One region of the Blautia sp. AM29-29 genome, then DNA from elsewhere that is predicted to be linked to it. Evidence: a T-box and tRNA genes for the amino acid it is inferred to sense, from the RefSeq annotation. Region 1 holds a T-box; the other regions hold tRNA genes.
What was found. A T-box is a leader RNA that pairs with one kind of tRNA and senses whether it is charged. The one in region 1 lies ahead of DW769_RS05080 (valine--tRNA ligase), so its partner is inferred to be a tRNA-Val.
Positions count from the first base shown of each region.

Region 2: it has a tRNA-Val gene. The T-box ahead of DW769_RS05080 (valine--tRNA ligase) is inferred to sense a tRNA for this amino acid. The anticodon was not compared.
Region 3: it has a tRNA-Val gene. The T-box ahead of DW769_RS05080 (valine--tRNA ligase) is inferred to sense a tRNA for this amino acid. The anticodon was not compared.

Region 1 is NZ_QUJD01000005.1:101,275-106,984, reverse strand. It holds gene DW769_RS05085 (LTA synthase family protein) at 1-1,611, opposite strand, end outside; gene DW769_RS05080 (valine--tRNA ligase) at 1,612-4,263, opposite strand; T-box leader at 4,359-4,579, opposite strand; gene DW769_RS05075 (MBL fold metallo-hydrolase) at 4,690-5,490, opposite strand; gene DW769_RS05070 (putative signal transducing protein) at 5,512-5,710, opposite strand, start outside.
Region 2 is NZ_QUJD01000016.1:23,924-29,633, forward strand. It holds gene rlmD (23S rRNA (uracil(1939)-C(5))-methyltransferase RlmD) at 1-1,349, opposite strand, end outside; gene DW769_RS11945 (hypothetical protein) at 1,434-1,664, opposite strand; gene DW769_RS11950 (YdcF family protein) at 1,945-2,553, opposite strand; gene rffA (dTDP-4-amino-4,6-dideoxygalactose transaminase) at 2,560-3,693, opposite strand; tRNA gene DW769_RS11960 (tRNA-Met) at 3,883-3,956, opposite strand; tRNA gene DW769_RS11965 (tRNA-Val) at 3,990-4,062, opposite strand; gene DW769_RS16460 (hypothetical protein) at 4,154-4,315, opposite strand; gene purD (phosphoribosylamine--glycine ligase) at 4,495-5,710, opposite strand, start outside.
Region 3 is NZ_QUJD01000020.1:58,170-63,879, forward strand. It holds gene DW769_RS13745 (hypothetical protein) at 162-365, shown strand; gene DW769_RS13750 (ABC transporter ATP-binding protein) at 365-1,279, shown strand; gene DW769_RS13755 (ABC transporter permease) at 1,276-2,175, shown strand; gene DW769_RS13760 (LytTR family DNA-binding domain-containing protein) at 2,225-2,716, shown strand; tRNA gene DW769_RS13765 (tRNA-Val) at 2,894-2,966, shown strand; tRNA gene DW769_RS13770 (tRNA-Met) at 2,987-3,060, shown strand; gene DW769_RS13775 (exonuclease SbcCD subunit D) at 3,175-4,308, shown strand; gene DW769_RS13780 (AAA family ATPase) at 4,305-5,710, shown strand, end outside.

The DNA.
Region 1 (5,710 bases):
AATGGTTCCGTCATGAATTCCCACACGGTTCATAACCTCTGCTGCAATCTGGTAGGAAGCAATGTTTTCCTGTTTTCTTTTCAGTCCCATATTATCCCAGATTACGTATTCGGTCTGATACAGATAGCGGTTCTCCAGATCTTCTACTTTCAGTCCCATCGTTGGCAGATGGTCCCCGTACATCACAAGTACCACCGGCTCCGGATAATCCGCAAGCTTTGTCGTCAGCTCTTTGACAAATATGTCCATCTCATGAATCTGATTTACATAATATTCCCAGGAGTAATTATTTTTTTCCCGGTCTTCCGCGCCTGTCACTGTAATCTCCGGATCGTCAAGCACCGGCTCTGTCGGATAATCACCGTGGCCCTGTACCGAAATCGTATAGATATAATCCGGTTCGTCTGTCGCATCGAGCGTTTTTATGATCTCTTTTGTCAGAATATGGTCTTTTACCCATCCTGTCGCCGTCACATCCGAGATATCCGGCATATATTCCTCCGAGGTAAAGGTATCAAAACCAAGACGTGAGAACACACTTCTTCTGGAATAGAAGTTTGCTTCATTGTTGTGGATCGCATGGGTCGCATAGCCAAGATTCTTTAAAACATACGGCGCACTCTCACACGTCTCCTCTGAAAGCACCGATTTGTACGGATACTCACCCGCTCCGAAATACCGGAGGCTCATGCCGGAAATAGTTTCAAACTCTGTGTTTGCTGTTCCGGCTCCCACCACCGGCACGCGGAGATAACCGGAAGAATAATCCTTCATCAGCTGCCGGTAATACGGGATCGGATCCTCGGAAATGTTGAGGAAATTAACCAGCTCCGGATCGAAAAAGGACTCCAGCTGCAAAAAGATAATATTCGGTTTTACCGTATCATCCTCTTTTTGTTCGCCTTCACTCGTCTCAATCTGTTTCACGAGCTGTTCGGAATAGCCGTTCGGCTCTGAAATTCCCGTATCAAACAGGGTGACTGCCAGACAGTACGGATAGCCGTAATCCTGGTAGGCAAATGCGATGTTGACGAAATAGCTGGAAAGCACACGCTTTGCAAGCGCCAGATTCGTTGCTCCCGTAAAGAGTACAATTACCAGAGCAATCAACGGCACATTCAGATACCAGCGGATTTTCCCCTGAAATTTCGGTCCTTTGATCCAGACCCATACAAAAAATGCCAATAATGCCACAAGAGCTGCCGCAACGAGAATCATGGTACCTTTCGACAGATACTTCGTCACGACCTTGGCACCATCGCTTAAGTTCCGCAAATCCGGCCCGGTAAACGGTGTGACGCGGTTCGCCAGAATCACACCGTTGATGATACCGAGCAGCAGCCAGAAACAGCTCATCACCAGCCGTACCAGCACACGTCTGCGGAACAGATAAACTACCATAAAAGTAGTGAAGATCAAAAATGCATTGTACAAAAAGACCCATGGGCTTTCCACCATGTAGCTCCATGCAGATGCCAGCGAATGGCGGGAAAATGCTTCAATCACCAGATACAGAATACAGCATCCCAGGGCCTGCAGCGGCAAAGAGAGCCAGTTGCAGACTTTCACTACGGTTTCCTTGTTTCCATGCAGTTTTTTTCCTTTTTTCATTTATTTTTTCAGCTGCTCCAATCTTGTCTGAACCTGCTCCATCATCTGCTGATAGTTCGCCAGTTTTTCTTTCTCTGCCTGAACCTTTGCCTCCGGAGCTTTGTTAATAAAGTTCGGGTTGCCAAGCATGCCGTTGGAACGTGCGATCTCTTTTGTCAGACGCTCTTCCTCTTTCGTAAGGCGGGCGATCTCTTTTTCCAGGTCAACCAGCTCGGCAAATGGAATGTAGATCGTTGCCTGCGGGATCACTGCGGATACCGCATCGTCTGCGATGCCGGCTTTGTCTGCCTGTACGTGAACTTCGCTTGCTCCTGCCAGAGTTCCGAAGAATACAGCACCATTTTTGAAGGTTTCCTGTACAGCAGCATCTTCGGTTACAACGAATACGCTTGCTTTCTTTGACGGCGGTACATTCATGCTGGTGCGTACACCACGGATGCTTCTTACGGCCTCTTTCATCATCTCAACAGCTGCCTCATCCTCTGCGTATGCAAAGTCTTCGGTCTCTTTCGGCCATGCGGCGATCATGATGGAATCCTCGTCCGGATTCAGTGTGCAGTAGATTTCCTCTGTGATGAACGGCATGAACGGATGCAGCAGCTTTAATGCATTGCCAAGAACGGTTTTTAAGGTCCACAGTGCAGCGCCCTTCGTCTCGTCGGTCTCGCTGTACAGACGCGGTTTTACCATCTCGATGTACCAGTCGCAGAATTCCTCCCAGATGAAGTCGTAAACTTTCTGTACGGCGATGCCGAGCTCGTAGCGGTCCATGTTGTCCGTTACTTCCGTTGCCAGGGTATTGACTTTGGAGAGAATCCATTTGTCTGCCAGTGTCAGTTTGTCTTTTGGCATCTTGGACGGAACCTCTGCTTTTTCCAGGTTCATCATGATGAAACGGGAAGCGTTCCATACTTTGTTTGCGAAGTTACGACTGGCTTCTACACGCTCCCAGTAGAAACGCATATCGTTTCCAGGTGCATTACCGGTCATCAAAGTCAGACGGAGCGCATCTGCACCGTATTTGTCAATGACTTCGAGCGGATCGATACCGTTTCCGAGGGATTTACTCATCTTGCGTCCCTGGGAATCGCGAACGAGTCCGTGAATCAGTACGTGGTGGAACGGAACCTGTTTGGTCTGCTCCAGTGCGGAGAATACCATACGGATAACCCAGAAGAAAATGATGTCATATCCGGTTACGAGAACATCCGTCGGATAGAAGTAATCAAATTCCGGTGTTTTCTCCGGCCATCCTAACGTGGAGAACGGCCACAGAGCAGAACTGAACCAGGTGTCCAGGGTATCCGGGTCCTGAGTGAGATGGGTGCTGCCGCATTTCGGGCATTTTTCCGGCATTCCGCCTCTTACAACCGTGATCTCGCCACAGTCATCACAGGTATAGGCCGGGATACGATGACCCCACCAGAGCTGACGGGAAATACACCAGTCGTGGATATTGTTCAGCCAGTTCTGATAAATCTTGCTGAAACGATCCGGGATGAAGTTTACTTCCCCGTTCTTCTCTGCTTCGCTGGCAGCGGCAGCCATATCCGCCATTTTTACAAACCACTGTGGTTTGATCATCGGCTCTACGGTTGTCTTACATCTGTCGTGGGTTCCTACGTTGTGAACGTGATCCACTACTTTTACAAGAAGGCCAAGCTTCTCGAGATCCTCTACCATGGCTTTTCTTGCCTCGTAGCGGTCCATGCCGGCGTATTTGCCGCACTTGTTGTTCATGGTTCCGTCATCGTTTAAGATGTTGATCTCTTCGAGGTTGTGGCGTTTTCCTACCTCAAAATCGTTCGGGTCGTGTGCCGGTGTGATTTTTACGCATCCGGTTCCGAACTCTTTGTCTACGTAAGCATCTGCGATAACCGGGATCTCACGGTCGGTCAGCGGAAGCTTCAGCATTTTTCCTACAATATCTGTATATCTTTCATCCTCCGGATTGACAGCTACGGCAGTATCGCCGAGCAGAGTCTCCGGACGGGTCGTTGCGATTTCTACGAAGCGGCCTTCTTCTCCAACTACCGGGTAGTTGATGTGCCAGAAGTGGCCTGCCTGCTCCTGATATTCAACCTCTGCATCGGAGATGGAAGTCTGGCATACCGGGCACCAGTTGATGATGCGGCTTCCTTTGTAGATCCATCCTTTTTCATACAGACGGCAGAATACTTCTTCTACGGCTTTGGAGCATCCCTCGTCCATGGTGAAGCGTTCTCTCTCCCAGTCTGCGGAGGAGCCGATCTTTCTTAACTGGCTGTTGATGCGTCCGCCGTACTCTTTTTTCCACTCCCAGCAATGCTCCAGGAATTTTTCGCGTCCGATTTCATCTTTGTCGATGCCCTGCTCTTTGAGCATATTGGTAACCTTTACCTCGGTTGCAATCGCCGCATGGTCGGTTCCCGGCTGCCAGAGGACTTCATATCCCTCCATCCGTTTGAAACGGCAGAGAATATCCTGCATGGTGTTGTCGAGTGCATGGCCCATGTGAAGCTGTCCGGTTACGTTCGGAGGCGGCATCATAATGGTAAACGGTTTTTTGTTCGGGTTTACAGTGGCGTGGAAATATCCTTTATCCAGCCATTTCTGATACAGTCTGTCCTCGAGTCCTTTCGGATCGTAGGTCTTTGCGAGTTCTTTGCTCATGAGATCCTCCTTTTATGTTTGGTGTATTGTGGTATTTATTCCCGCAGAGGCTTGTCTTAAATCAAAAACGCCCTTCACATACACATAACATGCATGCAAAGGGCGAAAATTCCGCGGTACCACCTTAATTTGTATCTCGTTTCGGAGTCTGTAACGTGACTCATGCGTGAGAACCTAATCATCACATCTTCTGTGCTTTTCAGCTCTCCGGTTCAGAAGCTACCTTCCATGACCACCTTCCCGGACAGCCTTTCAGCCGGTGAACCGTCCTCTCTTTTGGGGCCTGCCATGTACTCCTCTTCCTCATAACCTTTTCTTTTTCTGTTGGAATAGAAACTGCATTTATCATAATCGCGTTTTTTTATTTTGTCAAGCCGCCGCGGGCAAAAACCTTTCTTCTTATGGAAGTTTTAAGATTTCACGCGCTTATTTTCGGTGAATCCGCGATGCACAGTACTGCATTTCTGCGCGGCCGTACGACGCGTAGCGGACCTGTTCTTTCGAAAACGGCTTCGCATTGCTTGGCCGTCCTAGGTTTTCGCCGTGGATCACCTGATCCACAAGGTCGATGAGATCTGCGAGAACGCCGAGGCTGAGCGGATTGTAAACCGGATGCGCCGTCGATTCAAACACCTGCGTGTGATGACCGCCGAAGAATTTCATGCGGCCGCCCTTTTTCACCAGCCACGCCATCAGACCAACCAGACCATCGTAATACTCTTCCAGGCTCGTTCCGCCCGGCACCTGCATCCAGACACCGCAGCCGCTTCCGATCGCATCTCCGGTGAACAGGTAATTCTGTTTCGTCTCCAGCACGACAACACTGCCCGGCGTATGGCCCGGTGTCTGACAGACGGCCAGCTCTGTGCCGCCGAGCGGAATCACGGAATCGGTACGGATGTCATGAATCTCCTCCCACGGTTTTAATTTTCCCGCTGTCAGTACGCTGAGCGTCTCCGGGTCCATCTTCTTTTCGTCGTGGCACATGTAAACCTCGTTGAACTCATCGATATGATACATGTGATCCGGGTGCGCATGCGTGATAACCAGCAGCAGAGGCTTATCTGTCAACTCCCTTATCACCGGCAGAATCTTTGCGCCTGCTGTGATGCCGGTATCAATCACAGCCGCTTTCTCTTCTCCTTCTACCACATAGAATGACGAATTTCCCGCGTCAAGAATACAGTAAATTTTTTCTCCGATTTCTGTTACCTGAAAACCTTCCATTTTGTAAAACCTCCCTTTTGTTCACCGGAACATACTGAACCCTATGTTAAATAAAATCCCCATAACAATAATAATAACCCAGATCAGAGCTGCAATTCTTGCTTTTGGCGTATGGGACTGTGTTCGGAGCGGCTCAGGAAATTCCCCTTTTTTCTCCCAGTCGGCAATCCGTTTTTTTGCCTCCTCTGCCTGCTCTTCCTTCACATAAACAACGCGTCCC
Region 2 (5,710 bases), on a different contig from region 1:
CCCGGAAACATATCAACACAGCAGACTTTTTCTACACGGTATCCATATTTTGCAAACTCTACCAGATCCCTCGCAAGAGAAGTCGGCTTGCAGGAGATGTAAAGCATTTTTTCACACCTATATAAATCAACTATCTTCGGCAGAGCCTTCGGATGGATTCCTTCGCGCGGTGGATCAAGAACGATGAAGTCCGGTTTTTCTTCGATTTCATCGATCACCTTCAGCACGTCTCCGGCGAGGAAACTGCAGTTGGTAAGGCCGTTTGCCTCTGCGTTCTCTTTTGCAGCTGTAACAGCTTCTTCCACGATTTCCACGCCGATCACTTCTTTTGCGACCGGTGCAAGGATCTGGGCGATGGTTCCGGTTCCGCTGTAGAGGTCGAAGATCGTGCGGTCTTTCGTCTCGCCGACGAACTCGCGGGCGGTGCTGTAGAGAACTTCCGCGCCACGGGAATTGGTCTGGAAGAAGGAGAACGGGGTGATCTTGAATTTCAGTCCGAGGAGTTCTTCATAGAAGTAGTCCTGTCCGTAGAGCACTTTTGTCTCATCGCTCTTTACAATATCTGCCAGGGAATCATTTATGATATGGAGGAATCCGACAACCTTTCCTTCCAGCGGCAGACCAAGCACTTCCTGCACGAGCGGCATCAGATCCCACTCTTCCTGGCTTGTGGTGACGAGATTTACCAGGATTTCTCCGGTATTCTCGGCTCTTCGCACCAGCAGGTGGCGCAGGTAACCCTCGTGGCTTATCTTGTGGTAGTAACTTGCGTTCCGCTCTTTAAAGTACGCCAGCACGCAGGTCAGAATCTTTGTGAAATCCTCATGTACGATTTTGCAGTCGCACGCGGTCAGGACATCGTAGGTGCTTCCCTTTTTATGAAGTCCGAGAGACAACGGGCCGTCCTTGTATTCATCGCCGAAGGAAAACTCCATTTTATTCCGGTATGCAAACTCCTTCGGACTTCCCTTGATTCCAAGGAACGGATAATCGGCCTCCCCCGCCTCATTGACCTGGCCGGCCTCCACGAGGGCATCGTCGAGCAGTTTTTTCACCTGACCGGCCTTCATTGCAAGCTGATCCTCATAACTCATCGTCTGGTACATGCATCCGCCGCAGGACGGGAAAATACTGCAGACCGGATCGCGCTTTTCCATCGGGGATTTTTCTGTTACTTCGAGCAGGCGGCCCTCCATGCGGTTCTTTCTTTTTTTGTTGATCTGAAAGCGGATCTTCTGTCCCGGAATTGCATTTTTCACGGTAACCGTCTCGCCCTCCACATGTACACGTCCTTTATTCGGGAAATCGATTCTTTCCACGACTCCCTCGTAAATTTCTCCTTTTTTCATTCTCTTCTCCTTCTATGTCAAACTGATTTCCGGACAGAAAAACTCCGGTACCACGTTCCGGCACCGGAGTTTCTTTTTTCCATCCTACTTATCTTCGTCTTCATCCTCGAAGTAATCGTCGAAATCGTCATCGAAATCATCTTCGAAGTCTTCCAGATAATCCGGAGTTACAAACCGGTATACTGCGTATGCGATTCCTGCAACTGCCGCTACCGCTCCGACAATGGCAAGGACCCATAAAATCACGTTTTTCGGTTTTTCGCTCTCACGTTCTCTCTGTTTTAAAAGCTCTAATACTTCATCAATCTTATTCATACTGTCCACCAACCTTTGCTTTAGATTAGAAACTTAACTTAACGATAGTATACCATACGAGCCGCAATTTTACCACAATTTCCGCTCTTTTTTATAAATCTTTTCGTTTCAACTTACAGTCGGTATTTTCACGGAGTCTGACATGTCGAGAATAGTTCGACTGTGACTTTCCTCATGTCAGTGGAGGATACCGATTTCTCTCCGCCTACCACTGCCGTTATGTTTCTTTTAACAATTCATCCCACCGCTTTAGAAGCGGGGGACTTCTTGTCTACTGGTGTTAAAATTCAGAATCCGCCGGCAGTTCCCGCAGAATCTTGTGGAACTGACCGCCGCAGCGCTCCATTTCTCCTAACACCTGGTCGATCCATTCACCCTTTGTATGCCAGTTTTCTCTGGTGAACTCAATATCCGAAGGACAGACAAAAAACTCTGTCTCCGGGTAGACAAGCTGGTAATACAGAATACACCGTCTCGCATGGAGATTCCGGCAGCAGAGGATCGCTTTTTTTACCTCGATGCCCGCCGCATCTGTCACTTCCCGTGACCGCAGTGCATTTTCATACGTATACGTCGCCTGGTCTTCGCGCAGAATCGCTTTCTCCGGCACGCCGTTTTTCTGCAGTACCGTCCGCAGAAACTCCCACTCGGTTTCATAGTTCCCGCCGTACTGCTCCGCAAGATCCTGTACACCGGCGAAATGTCCGAGCACAGTACTGTATCTTCCCGACGGAAGCACATACGGCGCAAATCCTTCTTTCCAGAGTTCTGCCGCGTGCGCCGCCATCTGCGGATATCCGTTTCCCGGCACAAAAATCACATCGGCTTTCTGCGGCTCATCCTTCACGAAAATATAGTCCGTAAAGTAGTTTAAAAACTTCTCATACATGAAATGTTACCACTCTTTAAAGTCCATGAGGCACTCTACGACATATGCCATATCCTGTTCAGACAGGCTGTAGAACATCGGCAGACGCATCAGGCGCTCGCTCTCTTTTGTTGTGTATTTGTCCTCTCCGTGGAAAACACCGAACTTCTGTCCGGCCGGGGAGGTATGGAGCGGAACGTAATGGAAGACACACATCACACCGCGCTCTTTCATATAGTTGATCAGTTTTGTACGCACTTCCAGATTTCTTGCCTTGATGAAGTACATATGTGCATTATGTACACAGCCTTCCGGCACAACCGGCTGCTCGATCTTTCCAGCCTCAGCCAGCGGACGGAGCTGCTCATGGTAATAGTTGTAGATGGCCATCCGCTTTCTGTCGATTTTCTCATGTTCCTCGAGTTCTGCAAGCAGGTAAGCCGCATTCATATCGCTCGGCAGATAGGAGGAACCGTAGTCGATCCAGGTATATTTGTCGATCTGTCCGCGGAAAAACTTGCTGCGGTTCGTTCCCTTTTCACGAAGGATCTCTGCTTTTTCCAGATAATTCTCATCCTGGAACAGCAGCGCGCCGCCCTCTCCCATCGTATAGTTTTTCGTCTCATGGAAGCTGTAGCAGCCAAAATCGCCGATCGTTCCAAGGGCTTTTCCCTTGTAGTACGCGCTCACGCCCTGTGCCGCATCCTCTACAACCTTCAGGTTATGGCGTTTTGCAATATCCATGATGGTATCCATTTCACAGGCAACGCCCGCATAGTGAACCGGAACAATCGCTTTTGTTTTTTCGGTGATAGCATCCTCAATCTTGGTCTCGTCGATGTTCATCGTATCCGGACGGATATCCACGTAGACGATTTTTGCTCCGCGCAGAACAAAGGCATCTGCAGTGGAAACAAACGTGTAGGACGGCATGATCACTTCGTCGCCCGGCCGAATCTCAGACAGGTAAGCTGCCATTTCCAGTGCATGGGTGCAGGATGTCGTAAGCATCGCATGTTTTACGTTGAAATTGTCCTGCATCCAGGCAGAACATTTCTTCGTAAAAGGACCGTCGCCGCACAGCTTGTTGTTTTCCTCTGCCGCCTGGCGGATGTATTCCAGTTCTGTTCCAATAAAAGGTGGTTTATTAAACTCTATCATTGTTTTTTCCTTATCTTTCTTCTATCCATTACTGTTTTATTTACTTTCAGAGCCCAAAACAAGCTCTTAGGTAGTCTTATTTTCTCACAAATCCCTGTGGATTTCAAGACACGATTTTGACATGACAGCCATATCATCATACTGTCCATAAAGCCAAAAGAACCCTTGATTTCTCAAGGGTTCCATAAGTAGCGAGAGGGGGATTCGAACCCTCGACACCGCGGGTATGAACCGCGTGCTCTAGCCAACTGAGCTATCTCGCCATATTCATTTTCAACACCGTTTTTCATAAAATATGGGGCCTATAGGGCTCGAACCTATGACCCTCTGCTTGTAAGGCAGATGCTCTCCCAGCTGAGCTAAGACCCCACATCAGTGTTTTGTCTGTCGGCTTTTTATCTGTATCACCAACCGACTTCGTTAGTATAGCATTCCACCCGCCAAATGTCAACACTAATTTTCAAATTTTTTCGATTTTTTTCAACTTTTTCTCCCGCCACTCTTTCAGGTACTGCTCCTGTTCCAGATCTTCCCGTTCTTTCTCCCATCCTGCCGCCCGGCAGAGCGTCCATGCAAGCAGAAGAAATACGGCAAAAATCCCCGCCAGACAAACGATTCCCATCTTTTCCGACCGCCTTTCCTGTTCTGATTCTGCTAAAAAGCAAAGGATCTCCTTACTATTGTATCCGGAACGGCGGCGCTTTATTCCCTTTTCTGAATAAAAAGACAAAGCCGCCAGATTTCCCTTTCACCGGGATTCTGGCGGCTCCATTTTACTCAAAATTAAAATTCACATTCACGTTACGCTTCGTCAATCGCTTTTCCAATATCATGGCGGTAATATTTATTGTCAAAGTCAACCCATTCAACAGCCTTATATGCATTCGCACGTGCCTCTTTCAGGGTATCGCCAAGTGCTGTCACGCCGAGTACACGGCCTCCGTTCGTCACGATCTCGCCGTCCTTGAACTTCGTTCCGGCGTGGAAGCAGTAGTAGCCCTCATGCTCTTTGAATGTCGCAAGCCCACGGATCGGGAATCCCTTCTCGTAGGAAACCGGGTAACCGTTCGAAGCCAGTACAACGCAGACACACGCATTGTCTGCAAACTGCAGATCAATCTGGTCAAGCGTTCCATCGATGCAGGCTTCAAATACATCGATGATATCTGTTTTCATACGAGGAAGCACAACCTGTGCCTCCGGATCGCCAAAGCGGGCATTGTACTCCAGCACCTTCGGTCCATCCGGTGTCAGCATCAGTCCGAAGAAGATCACGCCTTTAAACGGTCTTCCCTCTGCTGCCATCGCATCTACTGTCGGCTGATAAATATATTTCTTACAGAAATCATCCACCTCTTTTGTGTAGAACGGGCTCGGAGAGAAGTTTCCCATGCCGCCGGTGTTAAGACCGGTATCGCCGTCTCCTGCTCTCTTGTGATCCTGCGCAGAACTCATCGTCTTGATCGTCTTTCCATCGACAAAAGAGAGCACGGAAACTTCGCGTCCCGTCATAAATTCCTCGATGACCATCTCATTTCCGGCACTGCCGAATTTCTTGTCGAGCATGATCGTCTTAACGCCCTCTTTTGCTTCCTCTAAGGTGTTGCAGATCAGAACGCCTTTTCCAAGCGCCAGACCGTCGGCTTTCAGTACGATCGGGAATTTTGCGGTTTCCAGATACTTCTCTGCCGCCTCCGGATCGGAGAACGTCTCGTACGCTGCCGTCGGAATGTTATATTTTTTCATCAGGTCTTTGGAGAACGCTTTGGATCCTTCCAGAATCGCCGCATTCTTTCTTGGTCCGAATACACGCAGCCCCTCTGCCTCAAACGCATCAACCACACCGCCGACCAGCGGATCATCCATACCGATCACGGTCAGATCAATTTCTTTTTCTTTTGCAAAAGCAACGAGTTTGTCAAACTCCATCGCTCCAATCGCAACGCACTCTGCGTATTCCGCAATTCCTGCATTTCCCGGAGCGCAGTAAATCTTGTCCACCTTCGGGCTCTGTGCC
Region 3 (5,710 bases), on a different contig from region 1:
ACTTATTTTTATGAATTCCTATGCGCCAGACGAGCAGACAACAGAAATTGGCATCTTACCCGCGAATTTCTGCATTTTACATCATGCAGACTGGACGAATGCTGTAAAATCATATATAAAAGAAATAGGAATAACTGGGGGTGAGATGGATGAAATGTGAGGTGGAACAGATTGATCCAAAGCAGGAAGAACATGTTATGGTATATTGCCACAACAGGGAAGCATCCTGGGTGCAGAATGTTCGGGAAGCTGTATTTGGACAAACATCGGTATGTGGATATAAAAATCACGTTTTGTATCAATTGAAATTGTCTGATATTTTTTATGTGGAACAGCAAAGAAATCAAAGGAGAGGGCAGGCGTAATGGAAACAGATATGATTAAAATCACTCATTTAAAGAAAAGCTTTGGTGATGTAAAAGCAGTCAATGATCTGAGTTTTCAGGTGAAAAAAGGAGAGCTCTTTGCATTCCTTGGTGTAAACGGGGCAGGGAAGAGCACAACGATTTCGATCATCTGCGGGCAGCTTCACAAAGACAGCGGAACGGTTCAGATCCAGGGCACAGATCTGGATAAGATCGGAAGGAAAGTTGGAACAATGCTTGGCGTGGTATTTCAGGACAGTGTGCTGGACAAGCCACTTACCGTCAGGGAAAATCTGAAAAACAGAGCAGCGCTTTATGGAATAACAGGAAAAGCGTTTGAAAAAAGATTGCGGGAACTGGTGGAGATTTTTGATTTCGGAGATTATCTGAACCGGCCGGTCGGAAAACTGTCCGGCGGACAGAGAAGAAGAATTGATATTGCAAGAGCCTTGCTGCATCGGCCCGAACTTCTGATTTTAGATGAACCAACGACAGGACTTGACCCACAGACGCGGCTTTTGATCTGGGATATCATTGAAAAACTTCGAGTGGAAGAAAAGCTGACAGTTTTTCTGACTACGCACTACATGGAAGAAGCTGCAAATGCCGGTTATGTGGTGATTCTGGATAAAGGAAGCATCGTGGCAGAAGGAACTCCTTTTGAGCTGAAAAATGAGTATGTGCAGGACACTATGTCTGTTTATGGTGTGACAGAAGAAGAAATCAAAACACTGGGCAGAGAGTATAAAAAGATCCGGGATGGCTATCAGTTAAAAGTAAAAAATACCGCAGAGGCTACCCGGCTGATCGTGGAACATCAGGAAATATTCCGTGATTATGAAGTGGTAAAGGGCAGAATGGATGATGTATTTCTTGCTGTAACCGGAAAAACATTGGGAGGTGAGCACAGATGAAGGCAGTATTTGCACTTATAAGTCGAAACAGAAAATTGTTTTTTAAAGACAGAGGAATGTTTTTTTCGGCTTTAATTACTCCGGGAATTCTGATTTTGCTGTATGCTACATTTCTGGCAAACGTATACAGAGATTCCTTTGTGTCCGCGATCCCGGACATGATTACAATCTCAGACAAACTGATCGATGGAACGGTGGCCGCACAGCTTGCCGCGGCTCTTCTGGCAGTCAGCTGTGTGACTGTGACATTCTGCGTGAATCTTACGATGGTACAGGACCGGGCAAACGGAACAAGGAAAGATTTTAATGTATCGCCAATCAGCAAAGCACAGCTTTATCTTGGGTATTTTTTATCTACTGTAGTCAATTCCCTGCTGGTAAATGGGCTTGCGCTTGTATTATGCCTTGGCTATATGTACAAAATGGGCTGGTATATGAGCGCTGTAGATGTATTCTGGGTTCTTCTCGATGAAATTTTACTGGTACTCTTTGGAAGCACGTTGTCAAGCATCGTCAGTTTTCCACTGACAACCCAGGGTCAGTTATCCGCAGTGGGAACGATCGTAAGTGCCGGGTATGGATTTTTATGCGGAGCTTACATGCCGATTTCAAATTTCGGCAGCGGCCTGCAGAAAGTACTGTCGTATCTGCCAAGTACCTACGGAACTTCTCTGTTGAAAAATCATATGCTCCGTGGAATCTTCGAAGAGATGGAGAACAATCAGCTGCCAGAAGAAATGATTACTGCGATTCGTGATACACTGGATTGTAACCCGAAGTTCCAGGGGTCTGTAGTAAGTGTAAATCAGATGGTGATGCTTATGGTTGGATGTGTTGTGGTATTTGGAATTATTTTTTTGTGCATGACAGCTCTTCCGGAGAAAGATGGGAAGTAAATATATCCTTCGACTATAGAATGAATAAAAAATGAGAAAAGAGACAGTTATGAATATTACAGAAAGAGAGATCGATGACCCGGAAAAAGAGGGCGTTATACTCGAATATGTAAATTTTACGAAAGAATTTGCAGAAATAAAAGAGTATGTAAGAAGCAAAGGGGAATCTATCCGGGGATACACAGAAAAGAAAGAATGTGTTTCCATAAGAACAGAAGATATTTTATATTTCGAGGCAGTGCAAAACAAGGTGTTTGCTTATACGTCAAATAAGTTTTATGAAATTAAAAGCAGACTGTATCAGCTGGAAGAGAAAATAACAAGAAAATGTATGAAGCGTGCATCAAAGACAACGATTGTAAATGCGGATCGTATTGTTTCGGTTCATACCGCATTAAATGGGCGTTTGTATGTGCTGATGGGGGTTTTGATTATTGGAGTTTATGTTACGGTGAATCTGATCGTATATGTAAATGACCATATGGTGGCGGAAAGCATGAACCAGAAACTGGAAGAGATGAGAAAACGGAAAGATGCATAGAAAAAATAACTTTGGATAGTTAAAGACAGCGTATGCCGGAAGGACATGAAATCGCTGGTATTGTAGAAACAAAAGAAAAAATTTGAAAAATTTCAAAAAATATCGTTGACAAACAGAACAAAGCGTGCTAATATACATATTGTCAGCAGGACGTAAGAACTGCTAGAAAACAGATATGGGGTCTTAGCTCAGCTGGGAGAGCATCTGCCTTACAAGCAGAGGGTCACAGGTTCGAGCCCTGTAGGCCCCATACTTCTAAAAATATAGTATGGCGAGATAGCTCAGTTGGCTAGAGCACGCGGTTCATACCCGCGGTGTCGAGGGTTCGAATCCCCCTCTCGCTACGAAAGAGAGAGCTCCTGCGAAAGCAGGGGCTTTTGTTGTTTTACGTTCGGAGGGGGCTGCCAGTGGCGGGCCCTGCAGATTACAATACCATGGAAAATGACAGGGAGGCGCTTATGAAATTATTCCACTTATCCGATCTCCACATCGGAAAGCGAGTCAATGAATTTTCGATGATCGAGGATCAGAAGTACATTTTGTCGCAGATTCTGCATACTGCAAAAAGAGAGAGACCAGATGGTGTACTGCTTTCCGGAGATATTTACGACAGTACGATTCCAAGTGCAGAAGCGGTTCAGGTTTTTGACGCGTTTCTGACAGAGCTTTCCACCAATCGGATTCCCACTTTTATTATCAGTGGAAACCATGATTCCGCCGAGCGTCTGGCATTTGGATCCAGCCTGATGGGAAAAAGCGGGATCTATTTTTCAAAGGTATACAATGGAACGATAGAGAAAATTCCGCTGCAGGATGCGTATGGCACGGTGTGGATTCATCTGCTTCCGTTTTTACGGCCTGCGGTGGTGCGCCATGCCCTGCCGGAGCGTGCGGAAGAAGTAATGTGTACAGCGGATGCAGTTCGGATTGCACTGGAACAGGATCTGGTTGATGAACAGGATCGAAATGTGATTCTGGCCCACCAGTTCGTAACCGGGGCAAAACGATGTGATGCAGAAGAACTGCAGGTTGGCGACTTGGATCAGATTCCGGCAGAATTGTTTGAAAAGTTTGATTATGCTGCACTGGGGCACATCCACAGCCCACAGAAGGTGGAAAGAGACACGGTTCGCTATTGCGGTTCGCCGCTGAAATATTCTTTTTCGGAAGCAGGACAGGAAAAAACGATTACGGTGATCGAATTAAAAGAAAAAGGAACGGTGGAGCTTAGAACAATTCCATTAAAGCCCTTGCACGATCTCAGGAAAATCCGGGGGACGTATCTGGAAGTCACGGCAAAAAGATTTTATGAGAACAGCGACTGCGAGGATTACCTTCTGGTGACGTTGACGGATGAAGAAGATGTGCCGGATGGAATGGCAAAACTCCGAACGATCTATCCGAACCTGATGCGCCTGGAGTACGATAACAAAAGAACCCGGTCTGCTGCAGACATTGGCACGGCGGAACGAGTGGAGGAAAAATCAGAACTGGAACTGTTCCGGGAATTTTATGAATTACAGAATAATCAGAGCATGACCGCACAGCAGGAAGCGCTGGTGGAAGAATTGTTACGGGGGATGAAGGGATGAAACCAAAGAAATTAGTCATCAGTGCATTCGGACCGTATGCGGACCGGATGGAACTTGATTTTGATCGGCTGGGCGGCGGTCTGTATCTGATTACGGGGGACACCGGCGCTGGAAAAACAACGATTTTTGATGCCATCACGTTTGCGCTTTACGGGGAAGCGAGCGGTGAAATCCGGAAAGGCGAAATGTTCCGCAGTAAGTATGCAAAACCGGAGGTGCGTACCTTCGTAGAGCTTACGTTTACGTATCAGGGAAAGGACTATACGGTAAAGAGAAACCCGGAATATCTGCGCCCGAAGGACCGCGGACAGGGCATGACGATGGAGAAAGCGAATGCAGAACTGATTTTTCCGGATGAGCGGCAGCCGGTTACGAAAACTTCGGAAGTGACAAAGAAAGTGACAGAACTTCTCGGGCTGGATCAGCGTCAGTTCCGACAGATTGCGATGATTGCGCAGGGAGATTTCCAGAAGCTTCTGCTGACAGGAACAGCGGATCGGAGTGAAATTTTCCGGAAAATGTTTCACACAGAGATTTATCAGGAGCTGCAGAAGCGCCTGCGGGAAGCAGCAAAGGAGCGCTGGAAAATATACGATGAAAAGAAACGCAGCATCAGCCAGTATCTGGACAATGTTGTCTGCCCGGAAGAGGCAGAATGGAAAAAAGAGTTTGACCGGCTGAAGAAAAATAAATTCGACGGCCAGGTTATGCGCGGTATGGAACTGCTTGCACGCTGCATCGAATGGGACGATGAGAAATTAAAGGCGCTGCAAGACGAGCAGAGTACGCTAAATGAAGAGATCGAAAAGAAAAACCAGCTTTTGGGAAAAATAAAAGAGCGACAGACGAGACAAAAAGAGAAAGAGCAGAAAGAAAAAGAATGGGAGACTCTGCTTCCGAAGGAAGAAGAAAAGAAAAAGAGAAGTGAGCAGGCAGAGAAAGAGGCGGAGATTTGTAAGCAGTTGGAAGAGCAGATTCGGGAAGAAAAAGTGTGTCTGGAACTGCTGCGAAAAGTGCAGCAGGAGCAAAGTGCAATGACACAGCTGCAAAAGGAACTGCAGGCAGCAACAGAAGCAAAAGAACAGCTTCAGACAGAGCAGGAGCGTGCAAAAAAAGTCCTGGAACAGAAGAAAGCACGGGAAGAACGTCTCTCTGATGCGGAGGTGAAACTTGCACGGACGGAACAAAAAGAAGCGTATGCCGCAGAGCAGATACAGCAGATGGAAGCATACTGCGAGACAATTGCAGGCGCAGTCAAAGAGGAAACGGCAAACAAAGAAGAGGAAAGCGTTCTTTGTAAAAAAATAAAAGAAACAGAGGAGACAGCGGCCAGGGCAGCCGAAGAGGCAGAAAGGCTGGCCGGGCAGGATCAGGTCTGCGAAAAACTGCTGGATGAAAAGAA